Regions from separate parts of the Polaromonas sp. JS666 genome, predicted to be linked through region 1. Evidence: predicted binding sites of a transcription regulator. Region 1 holds the regulator's gene; each other region holds the start of a gene.
What was found. Region 1 encodes FNR, which switches genes on or off when oxygen is low (the NO sensors DNR and NnrR bind a similar motif). Its sites were predicted from a motif close to TTGATNNNNATCAA; they were not measured.
Positions count from the first base shown of each region.

Region 2: oxc (oxalyl-CoA decarboxylase) is a predicted target of FNR. The motif match lies at 2,738-2,751, and genes of this name have one in related genera.
Region 3: BPRO_RS23610 (DUF2249 domain-containing protein) is a predicted target of FNR. The motif match lies at 1,504-1,517, and genes of this name have one in related genera.
Region 4: BPRO_RS16370 (type IV pili methyl-accepting chemotaxis transducer N-terminal domain-containing protein) is a predicted target of FNR. The motif match lies at 3,333-3,346, and genes of this name have one in related genera.

Region 1 covers NC_007948.1:1,210,897-1,215,733, reverse strand. The annotation lists gene BPRO_RS28435 (DUF2933 domain-containing protein) at 1-238, opposite strand, end outside; gene BPRO_RS05800 (DUF5676 family membrane protein) at 264-542, opposite strand; gene BPRO_RS05795 (hypothetical protein) at 553-1,026, opposite strand; gene BPRO_RS05790 (chaperone modulator CbpM) at 1,101-1,451, opposite strand; gene BPRO_RS05785 (DnaJ C-terminal domain-containing protein) at 1,448-2,362, opposite strand; gene fnr (fumarate/nitrate reduction transcriptional regulator Fnr) at 2,376-3,200, opposite strand; gene BPRO_RS05775 (response regulator) at 3,226-3,615, opposite strand; gene BPRO_RS05770 (universal stress protein) at 3,815-4,654, opposite strand.
Region 2 covers NC_007948.1:2,938,052-2,942,888, forward strand. The annotation lists gene BPRO_RS13910 (tripartite tricarboxylate transporter permease) at 1-1,075, shown strand, start outside; gene BPRO_RS13915 (cytidylate kinase family protein) at 1,095-1,928, shown strand; gene BPRO_RS13920 (Crp/Fnr family transcriptional regulator) at 2,066-2,674, opposite strand; gene oxc (oxalyl-CoA decarboxylase) at 2,938-4,668, shown strand; gene frc (formyl-CoA transferase) at 4,701-4,837, shown strand, end outside.
Region 3 covers NC_007948.1:5,007,786-5,012,622, forward strand. The annotation lists gene ypfH (esterase) at 1-225, opposite strand, end outside; gene BPRO_RS23600 (FKBP-type peptidyl-prolyl cis-trans isomerase) at 393-869, shown strand; gene BPRO_RS30585 (hypothetical protein) at 1,015-1,158, shown strand; gene BPRO_RS29810 (hypothetical protein) at 1,197-1,352, shown strand; gene BPRO_RS23610 (DUF2249 domain-containing protein) at 1,605-1,892, shown strand; partial or broken gene BPRO_RS23615 (nitric-oxide reductase large subunit) at 1,924-2,553, shown strand; one part of gene BPRO_RS28790 (IS5 family transposase) at 2,560-3,007, opposite strand; one part of gene BPRO_RS28790 (IS5 family transposase) at 3,006-3,427, opposite strand; partial or broken gene BPRO_RS23630 (nitric-oxide reductase large subunit) at 3,488-4,837, shown strand, end outside.
Region 4 covers NC_007948.1:3,465,948-3,470,784, forward strand. The annotation lists gene BPRO_RS16365 (bifunctional protein-serine/threonine kinase/phosphatase) at 1-1,776, opposite strand, end outside; gene BPRO_RS16370 (type IV pili methyl-accepting chemotaxis transducer N-terminal domain-containing protein) at 1,837-3,129, opposite strand; gene BPRO_RS16375 (hypothetical protein) at 3,390-3,593, shown strand; gene nirB (nitrite reductase large subunit NirB) at 3,598-4,837, shown strand, end outside.

The sequences.
Region 1 (4,837 bases):
CGGCTCCGGGCCGGTGATCGCCATGGTGATGGCCATGCCCGTGATGCATGAAGAGGTGCATCAGCGGGCAGGCCAGCAGCAGCAAATACGGCAGCGCCCCGAACACGTGGGCACGGTGTTCTCTGAGCAGGAAATACGCGGCAATGGCGCCCAGCACGAGCAGGCCGAGGGCGTAGCGCGAACGCCAGAAGCCCCCGGGCTCAACGTCATGCCGGTCAAGGTTCTGGTCGTGGTTCATTTGTTTCTCCGGAAATGCAAGGCGATCAACGCGTCAGGCGGTTGAGCACCCAGGCGAAGAATGCCCCGGCAAGCAGGGCCCACGCGCCGAGCACGAAAAGCACCACCAGGAATCCGGCCCAGGCGAATGGCCGCTGTTGCACCAGCGGGCTGAAGTCCATGCCGTGGAACAGGTTGTTCATGAGCCCCAGGAACGGGCCGGGTGCCAGCGCCCAGGCCAGTGCGCACAGGGCATAAAACACCCCGACGGTGATGGCCAGCGCAATGCCCGTGCGAAGGGGCGGCAGGGTTGTCGGGTTCATCATGAGAGCGCCTTCATTTGGTAGCCGGTGGGGGCTGGCGATCCATCATCATCTGCATCATGGACTGCATCATGTCCATGCGCTTTTCCATCATCTGCTGGCGCTCGTTCATGGTGCCCGTCATGGGTTTGCCGCCCTGCATGCCGCCCATGGGGCCCATGCCTGGGCCGCCCATCATGTTCATCATCGCCATGCCATCCTGCATGGTTTTCATGTGCTCGGCCATCAGCGCATTGCGCTCTTCCGGCGTCTTGGCGTTGGCCATTTTTTCGCGCATCTCGCGCATGACTTTCATCTGGCGGTCCATGGCGGCCATGCGATCGGCACTGGCTGGCCCGGGGGCAGGACCTGCCTGCCCGGCCGGAGGCTGGCCAGCCGCGACAACAATCGGGTGATGCTGCGCGTGTTCCGCGGCGGTTTGGGCCCAGGAGCCCATGGCGGCTGCAGCCAGGGCGATGCCCAGTACGGTTTGATGAAGAGATGACATGGTTAACTCCAATCGTGAAAGTCAAGGTGAACAAGCAACAGCCCCGGGTGGCGACAGGCCGGCCCGGCTCAATCTCATGTGTCTGCGCCCTCCCCGGTGGACAGCTCATACCCGGGCAACTGGGCCTGCAGCGACTGCACCTGGCGCTCCAGCGCCTCAATGCGATTGAGGTAACCGAAGAGCAGCGCCACGGTAAACAGGTCCAGGTCGAAGTCCAGTCGCAGCCTGCCGACGCTGCGCAGCGGCATGACGTATTCGGCGCTGAAGAGGCGCTCCGCCCGGTGCTGCTCCAGCGGCTGCAGCGCGCCGTATTCCACCAGTTCGTCAAGTTCGGCCGCGCTCAGACCGCAGGCCCGGGACAAGTCGGAGACGGTCACGGTTTCGCGGGCGTCCAGCCAGGTGTATTCAAGCGGCTGTGGTTTCATGTCGGTTCTCCTTGACCACGACGGCGTGGGTTGAAGTGCGAGGTGCGCGCCAGTTCCTGGAACAGCTCGCGCTCCCGCCCGGTCAGGGTGGCGGGCACGTCAACATGCGTGACGGCATACAGATGACCGCGCCCGCTGCGGCCGTTGGCCAGGCCGCGCCCGCGCAGGCGCAGCTTGCGCCCCGAGCGCGTGCCCGGCGGCACCGTGAGCATCACCGGCTCGTCCAGCGTGGGCACTTCCACGTCAGCGCCCAGCGCCGCCTCCCACGGCGCAAGCGCCAGATCGAAGTACAGGTCGTGGTGGTCGGCGCGAAACACCGGATGCGGTACCAGCGTAATGTGCAAATAGATATCGCCGTCGGCGCCGCCATGGCTGCCCTTGCCACCCTTGCCGCGCAAGCGCAGCTTCTGGCCTTCACTCACCCCCGGCGGAATGGTGACTTCCAGGGTACGCGAGCCGCCCGCCTCGTGCGCCAGATCCAGGTTGAGCCGGGTGCCCCGGTGCGCCTCTTCCAGGCTGATGCGCACGACCGTCTCATAGTCGCGCCCATGCATGGGCACCGGGCCGTGCCGCGAACCACGGTGCCCGCGGCCCAGCGCGGCCAGCAGGTCGGCCAGGTCGATGTCCTCGAACGACTGCCCGTCCGAGGCGTACTCATGGCTCCACTGCGGTGGCGGCGCAAACTCTTCACCGGCCGGGCGGCGACCGAGCTCGTCGTACGCGGCGCGCTTCTCGGGGTCCTTCAGCGTCGCGTAGGCCTCGGCCACCTCCTTGAACCGGGCTTCGGTATCGGGCGCCTTGGAGACGTCCGGGTGGTGCTGGCGCGCCAGCTTGCGGTAGGCCTTCTTGATCTGTTCGGTGTCGGCGTCCCGTGGCACACCCAGCGCGGCGTAATAGTCCTTGTATTTCATACCGATGCAGCCTTCAGTGCAGGTGCATCTCGAAGACCCGCGTCAGGCCGTCCAGGTTGACGATGCGGATGTGGCGCTTGTCGACTTCAAGCAAACCCTGCTGCTGGAAGGCCGAGAATGTGCGGCTGACGGTTTCCAGTTTCATGCCCAGGTAGCTACCGATTTCGGCGCGCGTCATCCTCAGGTGAAATTCGCTGGCCGAGTAGCCGCGGGCCTTCAGGCGCTGCGACAGGTTCAGCAGAAACGCCGCCAGCCGTTCCTCGGCGTTCATGCTGCCCAGCAACAGCATCAGGCTGTGTTCCCGGATGATCTCGCGGCTCATCAGGCGACTGACCATGTTCTGCATGCTGGCGTTGCCGGTGGCCAGCCGGGTCAGTTGCGCATAGGGAATGACGCAGACCTCGGTATCCTCCAGCGCCGTAGCGGTGCTGGCATGCTTGCCATAGGCCACGCCGTCCAGGCCAATCAGCTCACCGGCCATGTGGAAGCCACTGATCTGCTCGCGGCCGTCGGCCAGCATCAGGCTGGACTTGAAGGTGCCGCTGCGCACGGCATACATGAATTGAAAGTGGTCGCCCTCGTCAAAGAGCGTCTGGCCGGCCTTGACCTTGCGACGCCCGAACGTCAGGCTGTCCAGGCACTCCACGTCGCCGTCTGTCATGCCGCAGGGCAGGCACAGATCGCACAGGTGGCAGCTGGAGCAGGGTGTCCCCAAAGGCGCGACCTGCGCATCCCCCATGGCCTGTCGAATCGGAATGACCCGCAGGTCGCTGGCGGGTGTTTCCTGCGTACGCTCTTGTGTGCGCTCCTGTGTGCGTATGAGTGTGGCGGTTGACATGATTTTCCCCTTGATGAGACGGCCGTCAATGCGCAGGGTGTTGCGATGCTCTCGCAACAGCCTGGGCAAGTTGATCGGATTCGGTGCTTTTGTCGAGGAAGCGGGCAGCGCCCTCCCGCAGGTAGCGCTTGCGGTAGGCCGGGCCCGCGTTGTTGCTGAAGACGACGAAAGCGATTTCGGGCGCGGCCTGACGCACGGCGCGCAATACCTGCAGGCCCGAACCACCGTCCAGCTGGACGTCGAGCACCACCACATCGGGCGCCGTGGCCAGAATGCCGTCGATTGATCCCTGCGGCGTCTCAGCCTGACCGACGATGGTCATCTCATTGACGCCGAGCATCGCGGCCACACGACTGCGGATCAGGGCCGAGTCGTCGGCCAGAAAAACCCTGACGGGAACTTGGAGATCAGACATACAGCCACTATGCGCGCGCGCCTATCGTTGCGATATCGGTGATAGCTGAATCCACCCCTCGGAATAATCCGGATCAGCGGCATCCACAGCACCGAGACCGCCTAGGAATCGTCCGAGTGCCAAGCACGCTTTCCCCAAATCCGGGTTCCCAGAGTGGCCATCCGGAACCCTGTGACCCAAGGGCGGGTTGCGCTGGCGGTCAGTGCGCCATCAGCACCGGCAGGGTCATGGACTGCAAAACCGCCCGCGAGGTGCCGCCCAGCAGCCACTCGCGCGCCCGGCTATGGCCGTAGCAGCCCATCACCAGCAGGTCGGCTTCCAGGTCGAAGGCGCTTGACAACAGCAACTCGCCCAGCCTTTCCGGCTCATCCCCCTGGCGGTGCCAGGTCGCCTCAACGCCATGGCGCTTCAAATAGCCAGCCAGATCCAGCGAAACGCCACCGACGACAGGCTCATCGGCTGACCAGTTGACCACATGAACACGCTGCGCACTCTGCAGCAGGGGCATGGCTGCGGTGACAGCACGCGCCGCCTCGCGCGTCGTCTTCCAGGCAATCACCACCGTCTCGCCGACCGTCGGCGGCACCACGGCGTAGGGCAGGATCAGGGCCGGCCTGCCGCTGATCGCCATCGCGGTTTCCGCGAAATCGGGCGGCACGTCCGAGGACTCGATATCCGAAGGGTCGTGCTGGCCCAACACCAGCAGGTCGGCATACAGCGCCTGCTGGGCGAAGGCACCCGTCACAGGGTAGTCGATCACTTCGCCCCAGGAGACCGGTACGCCGGTCGAGGCCAGCGCACGATCGAAGGTGGCGCGCGCCCCGGCCAGCCGCTCGTCGTCAAGCTCGCGCAAGGTGACGGCGACACCGGGGCCGATGGTGGGCGCAAATGGCGGCATCACGAAGCTGGGTGTGACCGCATAGAGCGCGGCCACCGCGGCACCGTGCCGCCGCGCAAGCTGGCGTGCGAACTCCAGGCGAGGCGCAGCGCGCCGTGATGCATCAAAGTGAACCAGTATTTGCATCAGGGAGGATTTCATGGAAGCACTCCATCGAGAGATTGCAGTCCGTCTACGTTAATCCGCCGGGCTCCCCCACCCCTTGACAATCATCAACCCAATCTCATCTGGCCGGGAGACAGGGGCCGCCTTGCTGCAGCGCACAAAACATCCGGAGAGCACAAATCCGTGGAGGCCCTGGACAGGCTCAAAGAGACTTTGCGC
Region 2 (4,837 bases), 1.7 Mb from region 1:
GCTGACCTTCTGCAGCTTTGTGGGCATGGGCAAAGGTTCCCCCTTCAAGATCCTGGCCTCCATGGCCATCGGTTTTGCACTGGCTGCCGTCGGCATGGACACGGTGACCGGCCAGCTGCGCCTGACCTTTGGCATCCCTGACCTGATGCGTGGCTTCGACTTCCTGATCGCTGTGATTGGCCTGTTCGGTATCGGCGAAATCCTGCTGTCGATGGAGGAAGGCCTGGCCTTCTCGGGCAAGAGCGCCAAGATTGACCCCAAGGTCGTTCTGGAAACCTGGAAACAGTTGCCCAAATACTGGATGACCTCGCTGCGCAGCTCGCTGATCGGCATCTGGATGGGCATCACCCCGGGCGGCGCGACGCCTGCGTCGTTCATGAGTTATGGCCTGGCCAAGAAAATGTCCAAAAACGGGGCCAAGTTCGGCACCGGCGAAATCGAGGGTGTCATTGCTCCCGAAACCGCTGCACACGCCGCGGGTACCAGTGCCCTGCTGCCCATGCTGGCCCTGGGTATCCCGGGCTCGCCGACCGCTGCCGTGTTGCTGGGTGGTTTGCTGATCTGGGGCCTGCAGCCCGGCCCGCTGCTGTTCGTGGAGCAAAAAGACTTTGTATGGGGCCTGATTGCCAGCATGTACCTGGGTAACCTGGTCGGACTGATCGTCGTGCTGACCACCGTGCCGCTGTTTGCATCCATCCTGCGCATTCCGTTTTCGATCATCGCACCTGTGATCGTGGTGATTTGCGCAATTGGCGCCTACACGGTCCACAACGCCATGCTTGACATCTGGTTCATGATGCTGTTTGGTGTGGTCGGCTACCTCTTCAAGAAGCTGGACTACCCGCTGGCTCCGCTGGTCCTGGCACTGGTGCTGGGCGACAAGGCCGAAGATTCGTTCCGCCAGGCGATGCTGGTTTCCCAGGGCGAGGTGTCCATCATGTGGTCCAACCCGCTGGTTGGTGGCATCAGCACGCTGGCCGTGATCCTGCTGCTCTGGCCGCTGATCTCCCGCATTCTGGCCAAAATTCGCCCTCCAAAGCATGCGGCGTTCACAACAGAACAACCTGTTGATTGATTAATCAGGGAAAGACACCATGCCAGTAATCGCCATGACCCAGGAGATGGGCTCCCTCGCCAAGGACGTCTCCCTGCAGCTTGCCCAGACAGCCAATCTGGCTGTGATGCGCCATGAGGTGCAGGAACATGTGGCCGATCGGATGCACGTGCCCAGCAGCCTGATCAGCCGGCTGCGCGAAGGCAAGGCCGGCCTGGTCGAGCGCCTGACCACGGACAAGGAGCGGGTGGCGGTGTACACGGCGCAGGAAGTTTTTGCGCTGGCCGATCAGGGCAATATCGTGCTGCGCGGCTGGGGAGCGACCTGCCTGTTGCGTCCGGTTCCGCATGTGGTGCGAGTGCGGGTAACCCGCCCGTTCAGGAAGCGCGTGGCGTGGCTGATGGACCATCTGGGAACAGACGACGAGGCGTTCGCCGAAGCCGAGGTCCATCGCAGCGACAGCGCCCACGCTTCCCGGATGCACGAACAGTTCGGCGTGACCTGGGGTGACCCGCTGCTCTACGATCTGGTACTCAACACCGATCGTGTGTCCGTGGACAGCTGCGTGGCCCAGATCCAGCATCTGGCCAGCCGGCCGGAATTCCAGGAAACCGCGGCGTCAAAGGCAATGCTGGCAAACCTGGCGCTCAACGCGCGCGTCCGCGCGGCACTGAAAGACCAGGAATCGACCCGCGATATCAACATCAGCATCGATTCCGACGCAGGCCAGATGGTCCTCAGCGGGATCGTCCTGAACGCGCAGGAAAGCGCGGAAGCGGCCAGGGTCGCCGGCACGGTGCCCGGCGTCACCCGCGTTGACAACCAGTTGCGCCTGATGGCCACAACCCGGCGTTTCGCTGCAGCCAAGCACTGAATGCTGCCTGTCATTGCGGGCTTGACCCGCAATCCATGACCCCCTGAATTCATGGATGCCGGATCGAGTCCGGCATGACAGCCGGGGAGCATGGATGCAGGTCAAGCCATGTCAAGCCCGCAATGACGAGTTCCGGCTCAGATCTTGCCGCGCTGCTTGAGCCGGCTCAGGGTTTCCGCCGACAGGTTCAGGTAGGACGCCAGCTCCTTCTTGGGAATGCGGTCAAACAGCTCGGGATGCTTGCGCAGGAAGCGCTGTACCCGACCCGGTGCGTCAAGCAGGTGCAGCGTGATGGTGTGGGCCATGATCTCGCTCATCAGCTGCATGACGTAATACTCGAAGGATTTCTTGATCTCGTGGTGGCGCTCCAGAAACACCACCCACTCTGGCAGCGGCAGCTTGGCCACCCGCACCTTGGTCACGCAAACGGTGCTGTAAGGCGTGGGCGTACCCAGCCGCCAGGCTGCGTAGCTGGTTTCCATGTCACGCTCATCGGCGAAACGAAGAATCATCTCCTTGGCCTCCTGATTGGTCACAACCCGCTTCAGGATGCCCTCCAGGATGAAATACTGCTCCATCTCGTGCGCCCCCTGATGCAGGAGCGTCTCCCCCTTCTGGCAGTCAACAATGACCAGGTGTGACTCAAGTTCAGCGCTTTGCTCTGCGGTCATTCCCTTCAGAACGATGTTCTGCGCCAGCTGGACGCGAATGACGTTTCTCTCAGGATGGTTTTGTATGGATGACATGAATACGTTAGGGTAGGAGAAATGCAGTCTTCATCCTTTCGCGTAATTCGAATACAGCGAAAATTGACCGTGGTCAATGGTGAGAACCGGATCAATTCCTATGATACCCCGACGGTGCAAATGACCCGCCTGAGCAGCCGAGCGAAGCGGGAAATCCACCTTCGGAGGCGTTGGCTTGGGTCAACGGTTTTTTTCTGGCGCCAACCGATATTGCCAGCCGCTAGCTCAACCTTTATCGAAGTCAAACGAAGAGACTTTTCATCATGACAAACGACACTCAATCACCAGAACTGACCGACGGGTTTCATCTTGTAATCGATGCCCTGAAACTCAACGGGATCGACACAATCTTCGGTCTGCCCGGTATTCCCATCACCGATCTGACGCGTATGGCACAGGCCGAAGGCATGCGGGTCATTTCATTTCGTCACGAGCAGAACGCCGGCAACGCCGCTGCCATTGCCGGCTTTCTGACGCAAAAGCCGGGCATCTGCCTGACGGTTTCCGCCCCCGGCTTCCTCAACGGCCTGACCGCGCTGGCCAACGCCACGACGAATTGCTTCCCGATGATCCTGATCAGCGGCTCCAGCGAACGCGAAATCGTCGACCTGCAGCAGGGCGACTATGAAGAGATGGATCAGCTGGCCATCGCCAAGCCCCTGTGCAAGGCAGCTTTCCGCGTGCTGAACGCCGAAGACATTGGCGTGGGCATCGCGCGCGCCATTCGCTCCGCTGTCTCTGGCCGCCCGGGCGGCGTCTATCTGGACCTGCCGGCCAAGCTGTTCGCGCAGACCATGGACGCGCAAGCCGGCAAGGATTCCCTGATCAAGGTCGTCGATCCGGCCCCGCGCCAGATTCCGGCGCCCGACGCCGTCCAGCGCGCGCTGGACCTGCTCAAGGGCGCCAAACGCCCGCTCATCCTGCTGGGAAAGGGCGCAGCCTATGCCCAGGCCGATGCCGAGGTCCGTGCCCTGGTCGAGAAGACTGGCATCCCCTACCTGCCGATGTCCATGGCCAAGGGCCTCCTGCCCGACACGCATGAACAGTCCGCCGCGGCCGCGCGCTCCTATGTGCTGCCCGAAGCCGACGTGGTGCTGCTGGTCGGCGCGCGCCTGAACTGGCTGCTCTCGCACGGCAAGGGCAAGACCTGGGGCGGCAAAGACCACAAGGACTGGGGCCGCCAGAAATTCATCCAGATCGATATCTCCCCCACCGAGGCAGACAGCAACGTGGCCATCGACGCCCCGCTGGTCGGCGACATCGGCTCCTGTGTCTCGGCCCTGCTGGCCGGCATCGGTTCGGGCTGGGCCAAGCCGCCGGCCGATTGGCTGAATGCCATTGCCGAGCGCAAGAACAAGAACATCGCGAAGATGGCCGAGACCCTGAACAGGAACCCGTCGCCGATGAATTTCCACAGCGCCCTGGCCGTGGTCCGCGACATCTTCAAGGCCCACCCGGAGACCATCATGGTGAACGAAGGCGCCAATGCGCTGGACTTCACCCGCAGCATCGTGGACATGTACCAGCCGCGCAAGCGCCTGGACGTCGGCACATGGGGCATCATGGGCATCGGCATGGGCTTTGCCGTGGCTGCCGCCGTGGTCACCAAAAAGCCGGTTGTTGCCATCGAGGGCGACAGCGCCTTCGGCTTCAGCGGCATGGAAGTCGAGACCATCTGCCGCTACAACCTGCCGGTCTGCGTGGTCATCATGAACAACAATGGCGTGTACCGCGGCACCGATGTCAATACGTCCGGCACCCCCGACGTGGCCCCCACCGTGTTCGTCAAGAACGCCCGCTACGACAAGCTGATGGAAGCCTTCGGTGGTGTCGGCGTGAACGCCACCACCCCGGGCGAGCTGCGCCGCGCCATGGACGAAGCGATCAAGTCCGGCAGGCCAACCCTGATCAATGCCGTCATCGACGAGACAGCCGGCACCGAGAGCGGCCGCATCACCAGCCTGAACCCGCAAAGCGCGGCCAAAAAGAAGTAAATTAGCAAAGCAATCCACTAGGAGTTATGAAGATGTCAAACAAACCACTCAACGGCATAAAAATTATTGACTTCACCCACGTCCAGGCCGGTCCCGCGTGCACGCAGCTGCTGGCGTGGTTCGGTGCCGACGTCATCAAGGTCGAACGCCCGGGTTCCGGCGACGTCAC
Region 3 (4,837 bases), 1.4 Mb from region 1:
CTCCACCCGGGCCGCCAGGCTGCCGTGGCCGTTGCCCGTACCCTGCGGGCCCACCAGCCCCTCCGGAATCAACACGGCGGATTCGGCAAACGCATCGCCCAGCAGGTTGCCCATGACGAGCATGTCGGCGGCCACACCGCCTTCATCGTGCAGCAGCACAAACAACGGCCGGGGGGAGGCGGCCGCAGACAGCAGTTCGATGGCTTCAGTGTCCAGTGGATTCATGGCGTGGGCCGGCTCCTGTCCGGTGAGGTGTTGTTGAGCCGCTATTGTCAGACCCGACAGGCCCCGGCGTCCAGCGCCGGCTGGTAACCCATCATTGCTAAGATTACCCATTGACGCATGAAGCATCCAGCCCGATGCGGCGCCCTGAAGCTCCGAAAGCACCCACCATGAAAATCGAAAAAGACACCGCCGTCACCCTGAACTACAAAGTCGCTGACGCCCAAGGCAAGCTCATCGAGGAAAGCTCGGGGCCCATGGTCTACCTGCATGGCGGCTACGGCAACACCCTGCCCAAGATCGAGGAAGCGCTGGACGGCAAGGAACCCGGCTACCAGGTCACGCTGAACCTGCAGCCGGAGGACGCCTTCGGCCTGCGCGATGAAAGCCTGGTGCGCAGCATCCCCAAATCCCAGTTCCCGCCGGGCGTGAAGGTGGGCGGACAGCTGGAAGGCCGCGGCGACGATGGCCGCGAGCAGCTGTTCCATGTGATGAAGATCAAGGGCAACGTCGTCATGCTGGACGGCAATCACCCGCTGGCCGGCAAGGCGCTGCGCTTCACGCTGAAGGTCACCGACGTGCGCGCCGCGTCCGAAGAAGAGATTGCGCACCGCCACGTACATGGCGAGCACGGCCATCACCACTGACACCGACACTGACGCGCAAGGAAACGCGACCCGCGGAGACGGTACTTGACGGTCCCTGCAAGGCCTCGCGTGATCCGCAGCCGCGTTCTTTCGTCCCCGCTCGCTCTCTTTGGCTCGTTGCAATGCCGTGTCACCGATGCCGCGCATGCAAGAGATCGCCTCGCTGAAGTTCGTCGGCCATGCGGATACCGAGGAGGCTGCCAGGCGTCGGCTTGACGCCAACGGTGGCCGTTGGAGCCTGGCCATTGTTGGCCCTTTCCTCGCGGGGGCTCCTGCTTTGGCAGGCTGAAAGATTGCCACGCGCGCCAGCCCGGGCAAAAAACGGTTGTGCTCACAGCCCCCATTGAGCCAGACATCCCGCAGCACTGCAGGGAACCCGGCGCCGACTCGGTGTTCGACAAATCGCATGATGTGGACAAACTGGTGGACTTTTGCAAAGCCCATGCGGCAAGCCCGGGCGGCATGGCCCACCTCGCGCAATAAACCGGCCTCCAGCGACAGGCAGGCACCGCGTACCCCCCACCTGACTGCAGACGCCTTTTACATGGCGCTGGGCACACAGGCCGCTTGAGCACGCCTGAGCAATCAGGGCCTGTCGACCGGCCCAAAGAACCCCGGCCCGCGACGACCGTGCTTGATATGGATCAATAACACGCGGGGCTTCGATGGCTAGCATAGGTGCATCTCAAATACACCTTATAAACCCGCCATCGCTTCCCTTCAAACGGAGTATCCATGACACATACCGCTTCCCAAGCCAAGGTCGACGTCCGCCCGCTCCCGCCGCGCGAGCGCCATCCGCTGATCTTCTCGACATTCAAGCAGCTCGGCACCGGCCAGGCCATGGAATTGATCAACGACCACGACCCAAAGCCGCTGCATGACCGGTTCCTGGCCGAGCTGCCCGGCCAGTTCATCTGGGACTATCTCGAGCAGGGGCCCAACACCTGGCGCATCGCCATCACCAGGCTCCCGTCCGCTCACGCCAACGGGCAATGCTGCGGCTCCTGCGGCGGCGCCTGACTTCTTTCCCGGAATCCACAAGGAATATGCGATGAAAAACAACACCACGCTGTGGCGCTGGCTCGGCTTTATTTTCGTGCTGTCATTCGGCGCGCTCGGCCACCTCGGGTGGCAGATCTACCTCACAGCGCCGCCCATCCCCAAGGCTGTCGTCACCACGAGCGGCGACATGCTGTTCACCGGCGAACAGATCCAGCATGGCCAACAGGCCTGGTTATCGGCCGGCGGTCAGCAATTGGGCAGCGTCTGGGGCCATGGCGCCTATGTGGCGCCGGACTGGTCCGCCGACTGGCTGCACCGTGAAGCGCTGGCGCTGCAGGCGATCCGCACACAGGACCTGCGCAAAGACCCTGCCGCACTCACGGCCGCGGACCACGGCGCGATCAACGCGGCGCTCAAGGAAGAAATGCGCCGCAATACCTATGATGAAGCCAGCGGCGCCATCACGGTCTCGCCCGAGCGTGCCCAGGCCATCCGCGAAGTGGCGCACCACTACGAAGGCCTGTTCGGCAACGATGCTTCTCTCGACAAGTTGCGCGACCAGTACGCCATGGCCGAGGGCTCGCTGCCCGAACGCGCCGACCGCCAGGCACTCACCGCCTTCTTCTTCTGGACGTCCTGGGCCGCCACCACCGACCGGCCCGGCGAAGAGAACCTGTCTTAGAACCTATCCGTAAATTATGTTTACCTTGAGCGTCACTTTACGGAACGCGATGATGGCCGCGGCTATGTGGTTCAGCGCGACGAAGCTGCGTTCGAGCTTCTCGTATCGCACCAGCAGCTTGCGAAAGCGGTTGAACCAGCTGTGGCAGACCTCGACCACCCAGCGCCGAGCCTTCCTGGTCGGGTCGCGCCGCTTGGCATCGGCCTCCTTGGCGCGATCAACGACGTGAGGAATATAGCCATGCGATTCGATGATCTCCAACGCGCGCCGGCCTCGGTAACCGGCATCGGCGCACAGGTGCTTGCTGCGCCGCGTGCTGGGCGTCTTGCGCTTGACCATGATGGCCTGCAGCACAGCATCGAGTTGCGTCACGTCATGCTCATTGGCCCCGGTCACGACGAGCGACAACGGGACGCCACGGCCGTCCACCAGCAGGTGGCGCTTGCTCCCCTTTTTTCCCCCGATCGGTCGGGTTGCGTCCGACCGCCTCTTGCGCCAAGGGCGCCTTGAACATGGCCCCATCGATGCTCTGCCATCGCCAAGCGATGCCTTCCATCTGGTCGTACTCGGCAAGCCCGGCTTTCCAGATGGCCTCGAACACGCCCGCGGCCTCCCACTCCAGGAAGCGCTTGTGGACCGCGCTGGCACTGCCAAAGCGTTCCTTGGGCAGCGCCTTCCATTGGCAGCCCGTGCGCAAAACATATACGACTGCCTCGAACACCTGTCGTGCTGGCTTGGGTGGCCGCCCCGCTCCCGCCTTGCGCAGGTACGCCTTGTCCGCGCTGCGCTCGCGCACCGGAATCAACGGCTCAACACGCTGCCAGAATTCATCGGTCACCACCCACGATTCGACTCGCTTGCGTGTCGCCATACATTCGCCCCGACGCCGTGTGAAGTACGGCTCAGGACGAGAGTGTACTATTTACGGATAACTTCTTACACCAGCAACTGGCCGCATGAGCCCTTGGTCGGCAACAAGATGACCGACTCGGCCGCCATCTGGTCCATGGTCAGCATCGTGCTGCTGCTGGCCGCCATCGCCGCCATGCTGTGGCTGCACGGTGGCGGCAAGCACGAGCCCGAAGCGCAGCCGCCCAGGGCCGACCCGCTGCTGGGCGCCGTTGCCACGCCTTCGATGAAGGCCACGCGCAAGTATTTCTTCGCCGTGATCGGCCTGATGCTGCTGCAGATCGCCATGGGCGTGATCACAGCGCACTATGCCGTCGAGGGCCAGTCTTTCTTCGGCATGCCGCTGGCGCAGGTGCTGCCCTATGTGGTCAGCCGCACGGTGCACACGCAGGTGGGCATTTTCTGGATCGCCACCGCCTGGCTGGCCACCGGCCTGTACATCGCGCCGCTGCTGTCGGGGCGTGAACCCAGGCTGCAAAAGCTCGGCGTCGACGTGCTGTTCTGGGCGCTGATCGCCATCGTCGTCGGTTCCACGGTCACCGGCTGGCTGGGCACGCTGCAGCATCGCGGCGTCGACTTCAGCTTCTGGCTGGGCAACCAGGGCCTGGAATTCACCAGCATGGGCCGGGTGTGGCAACTGCTGCTGTTCGTGGGCCTGCTGTTCTGGGTCTTCCTGCTCGGCCGCGCGCTGTGGCCCGCGCTGAAGACGCCTTCGGAAACCCGCGGCCTGATCGCCATGGTGTTCCTGTCGGCCACCTGCATCGGCGGCTTCTACGCCACCTCGCTGACCTGGGGTCAGCACACCCACTATTCGATGGTCGAATACTGGCGCTGGTGGCTGGTCCACCTGTGGGTGGAAGGCTTCTTTGAAGTGTTCGCCACCGCCGTGGTGGCGCTGATCTTCACCCGCCTGGGTCTGGTACGCACCGCCAGCGCCAACCGCGCGATCATCGCCGAGACCATCGTCTTCCTGTTCGGTGGCATCCTGGGCACCCTGCACCACCTGTACTTCACCGGCACGCCGACCTCGGTGATCGCCGTCGGCGCGGTGTTCTCCGCGCTCGAAGTGGTGCCGCTGACCCTGATCGGCCTGGAAGCCCTGCAAACCTACCGGCGCTCCAAGGCCATGCCCTGGCTTGCCACGTACAAGTGGCCCGTCATGTGTTTCGTGGCCGTCGGCTTCTGGAACACCGTGGGAGCCGGCGTGCTCGGTTTCGCCCTCAACCCGCCGGCCTCGCTGTATTACGTGCAGGGCCTGAACATGACCGCTGCCCACGGCCATGCCGCCCTGTTCGGTGTCTACGGCATGCTGGGCATCGGCCTGATGCTGTTCTGCCTGCGCGGCCTGTATGCGCGCCACCTGCACGCCGAC
Region 4 (4,837 bases), 2.3 Mb from region 1:
CAAAAACAGCAACCAGTAAACCAGCAAAAGATTGAATAGCACACTGACCCCCAACGCCAACTTCCATAAGGCCGCGGGATCGCGCTGGATCAAAGGCGTAGCCGGCGGCGCCGTTAGCGGCCGTGAGGCGCCCCGCTCCAGCGCCAGCAGCAGTTCCTCGGCCGTTTCAAATCGCTGGCGCTTGTCGCGCGCCACGGCCTTCAACACGACATGATCCAGCCAGATCGGCACCTCGGGGTTGTGGCGGCTTGGCGGGATCGGGTCGTGGTAATAGCGCCCTGCCTGGTAGGGCAGCACCTCACCGTACGGCAGCTTGCCGGTCAGCAGCTGGTACAGCGTCACGCCGAGCGCGAACAGGTCGCTTTGCGCATCGGGCAGCTCTTGCGCGATGTCGCCGCCAGCGCCGCCGGGCTTGACCCCAAAGCCCCATTGCTCGGGATTGATGTAGCTGGGTGTGCCTGCATGCAGCTGGCGCATGGCCTCGGGCTCGCGGCCCGTCAGGGCAACCCCCAGATCAAGCACCCGAAGAATGCCGTCCTCACCCTGGTGCAGGTTGGCGGGCTTGATGTCACGGTGGATCACGCTCTGGCGGTGCAGGCGGCCCAAGGCTTTCGCAGCCTGGGTGGCCACCGTCAGGACCTGTGGCAGGTTGAAGGCATGCTTGCGGTCGAGTTGCTGCTGAAGTGTTTCACCGGCATGCCAGTCGTAGAGCAGGTAAAAAGCGCTGGCTACCTCGACGCCCGGCGGATGGTCATGCAGGTTGACCAGATGGTCGGCCGCGCGGGACGACTGCATGCGCTTGGCCAGCCAGGCTTCGTGGGCCAGCATGGCGCGCTCCTCGGGATCCTGCGCCCGTGCGGGGTGCAGCGTCTTGATCGCATAGAGTTTCTGGCTCGCGACATCCCGTACCTGATAGAGCAAGTTGACGCCGTTGTCTGCAACGACGGCGGTCACGGACAGGCCATCCAGCAGGCTGCCGACCTTGAGCCGCCGCGGCACCGGCAAGGCCAGCGCCTGGCGGTTTTCATCCTGCAGGTTCGCATCGAGCAAGCCCAGCACGCGCACCACCAGGGCGGTGACGTTATCCGTCGTGCCTGCGGCCATCGCGGCATCGACCAGCCGCTGGCTGAGGGTTTTCGCGTCAACCCCGGTGTCTCCGGCACGCCCGGGAATACTGGCGGGCAGGACCAGAGCATCGAGCCGCTTGCCCGACAGTACGTTGTGCACCCCATCCGACAGCAGCACGAAAATATCGCCCACCTGCAGGTCACCCTGGGAGTAGTCCACCACCAGGCGGTCTTCCGCGCCCACGCAGCGCAGCAGCTGATGCCGGAAATCCGGGTGATCGACCACATGGTCGCTGGTGAGCTGCATCAGATGCCCGGCACGCAGCAGGTACGCGCGGGTGTCGCCGACATGGGCCAGTGAATACGACTGCCCCCGCAACACCACTGCCGTCAGGGTGGTCAGGCCGATCGCCGGATGCCTGCGCCGGTTCAGACCCGCCAGCCAGGCGTTCTGCGCGCCAATGATCCGGTCCAACGCCACCGTGGTTTCCCAGGTTTCAGGCGTACCGTAGTAATCGCGTACCAGGCTGGTGACGGTGGTTTGTGCCGCCTCCTTACCCATGCCGCCGGTGCTCACACCGTCGGCAATCGCGACGATGGACCCCATGCCCTCCCGGCCGGGCTCCGGCAGCATGGCCGCGCAGAAGTCCTCGTTGCTGTCTTTGCGGCCCGCAAGCGTTGCGAAGCCAATGTCCAGGTCAAATGCCATGCACCAACATAAGCAAGTCCCATGCCCGAATTTGGTGCACTGCAATATAAAACATGCCCGTTACCCCACCAACATCTGCATGCTGCGCTCGTAATGCACCGACAGCCTCTCGAAGATACCCAGCAATTCCTCGCTGGCCACCGCCAGGCGCTCCAGGCGCTCGAGCAGTTCCGGGGCACCCTGCCCAACGGGTGCGGCACCGGCCAGCATGTGCTCCCAGCACGCGGCGGCAGCGTCCAACGAGGTGCGGATGTCCCCGCTGGTGAGGGGGATTTCGTTCAGGTATTTGAGTGCCTGCTCGAAGGCCGCCCGGGATTCGGCCATGCCCTCGGTGTAGCGTGGCGTGGCAGCCTTGCCACCCATCGCCTCCAGCAAGGCGTATTTTGCGAAACGCTGGCTCAACATGCGCTGGCGGCCCGCCAGGTTGAGGACCTGCAACGGAGGCATGGCACCCGCGTTCTCCAGGCTGCTGGTCAGCCGCTCGGCTTCGTGCAGCAACTGCTCGGCCAGTTCGTCGAGCGGGCCCATGTGACGCGCCTGGGGCTCGTCCTGCAAGGCCTGCTTCAGCTGCGCCCAGGTCCGGCCTACCTGCTCCAGCAGGTCCCCAAAGGTAGGCTGGGACAGGCTTTTGCCGAGAGCCACAATATTTGCGTCAATGCGCAGGACGGACTCCTTCAGGTGCTGTTTGGCCTGCGCGACCTGCACCCCCGCCAATTGCTGCAGGGCCAGCTTCACCAGCCGCTGCGACAGCATGCGTAACTGCCCCGAACGGTTGACGTCTTCCGCGAAGCGGGCCGAATGGATGATGTGCTGCGACACCTGGCCCAGGCGCTGGTTGGTGTGCATGGAAGCGGTGCGCAGCATCTGGAACGCATCATCGTCCGAGACCTGGCGCGCGCGCATCAGGATGCCCTTGGCTCGGTCCACCACCTTGCGCTCTTCCAGGCGGCGCGACACTTCAAACATTTCCGCCCGCAGAGCCTGCTCGCGGCTGAAGCGGGCCTGCGCCAGATGAATGAGCGAGCGCAGGCGCTGCGGGCCATAGCCATTGATGACGTAGGCATGAACGCCCGCAGCCACGGCCCGGGTGATCTTCTCGGCGTCCCCATCGCTGGTAAACACGATCACCGGGCGCGACGAGGTCTCGCCAATGACCTGCAGGGCCCTGAACAATTCCTCATCCGGCAGAGGGTCATAGCAAATCACCACATCTGGTGCGTGCCGCAGTGCCTCCTGCACCAGTTTGCTGCACTCCCCAACGCAGCCAAGGACCTGTATTCCGGCGGCCTCAAGGTCAGAAGCCAGCGGATGCGCACCCGGCGGGCCGTTCAAATGTACCAATGCGGAAGTCATAAAAATCAATGGGTTAAGAGGGAATATGAAGAAAACACAGCCTGTGCGACGCCCACGTCGCGCCTCCTGAAAGTCGCCCCGCCGACGACATGCACCTTCCGGGCCGGGGATATGGCACAGATTTTGCACTAACTGCTGCGGGCGTAACGGAGCGCCCGACCTTCGCGAAAGCACTGCGGGTTCTGCGCATAACGACGTGCGTATTGATGTGCCTCATACCGGTTTTACCGCCGGTTCCCTGTTTGACAGGAGAGAGCATCATGGTTCCTACCTCATTTTTCCAATATCGACCAGGCGGCCAGGCCACGGGCCCTGCTGCGCGACTGACCGCCACGCCGGCCCTCGTGGGCAGCCGCGGGAGCGCCGCCTTGTCACTGCTTGCCTCTGCGCTGCCGGCACTGCGTCGCGGCCAGTTTGGCATGCCGTTTGCACTTACAACATTGAATCTGAATCCACTGGAGTGACCCCATGAAAAAATCGAAACTGGTAATGGTCGGCAACGGCATGGCGGGGGTTCGCACCATCGAGGAATTGCTCAAGATCGCACCCGAGCTGTACGACATCACCGTCTTCGGTGCCGAACCACACCCCAACTACAACCGCATTTTGCTCAGCCCCGTGCTGGCCGGGGAGCAGACGCTCGACGAGATCGTGCTCAACAGCTGGGACTGGTACAAGGACAACCACATCACGCTGCACGCCGGCAAGAAGGTCGTTGAAGTCGACCGCGTCCGCCGCGTCGTGCGCGCCGAGGACGGCACCGAAGAAGAATACGACCGATTGCTGATGTGCACCGGCTCCAACCCCTTCATCCTGCCGGTGCCCGGCAAAGACCTGCAGGGCGTGATTGCCTACCGCGACATTGCCGATACCAACGCCATGATTGAGGCGGCGCAGAAGTACAAAAAGGCCGTGGTGATCGGTGGCGGCCTGCTGGGCCTGGAAGCAGCCAACGGCCTGATGCTGCGCGGCATGGAGGTCACCGTGGTGCACGTCATGCCCTGGCTGATGGAGCGCCAGCTCGACGATGTGGCGGGCAAACTGCTGCAAAAGTCGCTGGAAGACCGCGGCCTCAAGTTCCTGATCGGCGCGCAAACCCAGGAACTGACCGGCGGCGCCGATGGCCGTGTCAAGTCCATCAAGTTCAAGGACGGCAGCGAGCTCGACACCGATCTCGTGGTGATGGCCGTGGGCATCCGCCCCAACACCGAGCTGGCCGAAAAGATGCGCCTGCACTGCAACCGCGGCATCGTCGTCAACGACACCATGCAGACCGTGACCGATGCCCGCATCTATTCCGTCGGCGAGTGCGCTGCGCACCGCGGCATCGCCTACGGCCTGGTGGCGCCGCTGTTCGAGCAGGCCAAGGTAGCCGCCAATCACCTGGCGCAATTCGGTATTGGCCGCTATACCGGCTCCCTGACGTCCACCAAGCTCAAGGTCACCGGCATTGACCTGTTCAGCGCCGGCGAATTCATGGGCGGCGAGGGCACCGAGGAGATCGTGATGAGCGACCCCTTCGGCGGGGTTTACAAGAAACTGGTCATCAAGGGCGACAAGCTGATTGGCGCCTGCCTGTACGGCGACACCGTCGACGGCAGCTATTACTTCAAGCTGCTGCGCGATGGGCGCAGCGTCAGCGACATCCGCGACAAGCTGATGTTTGGCGAATCCAATATCGGCGACACCGGCCACGAAGGCCACAGCA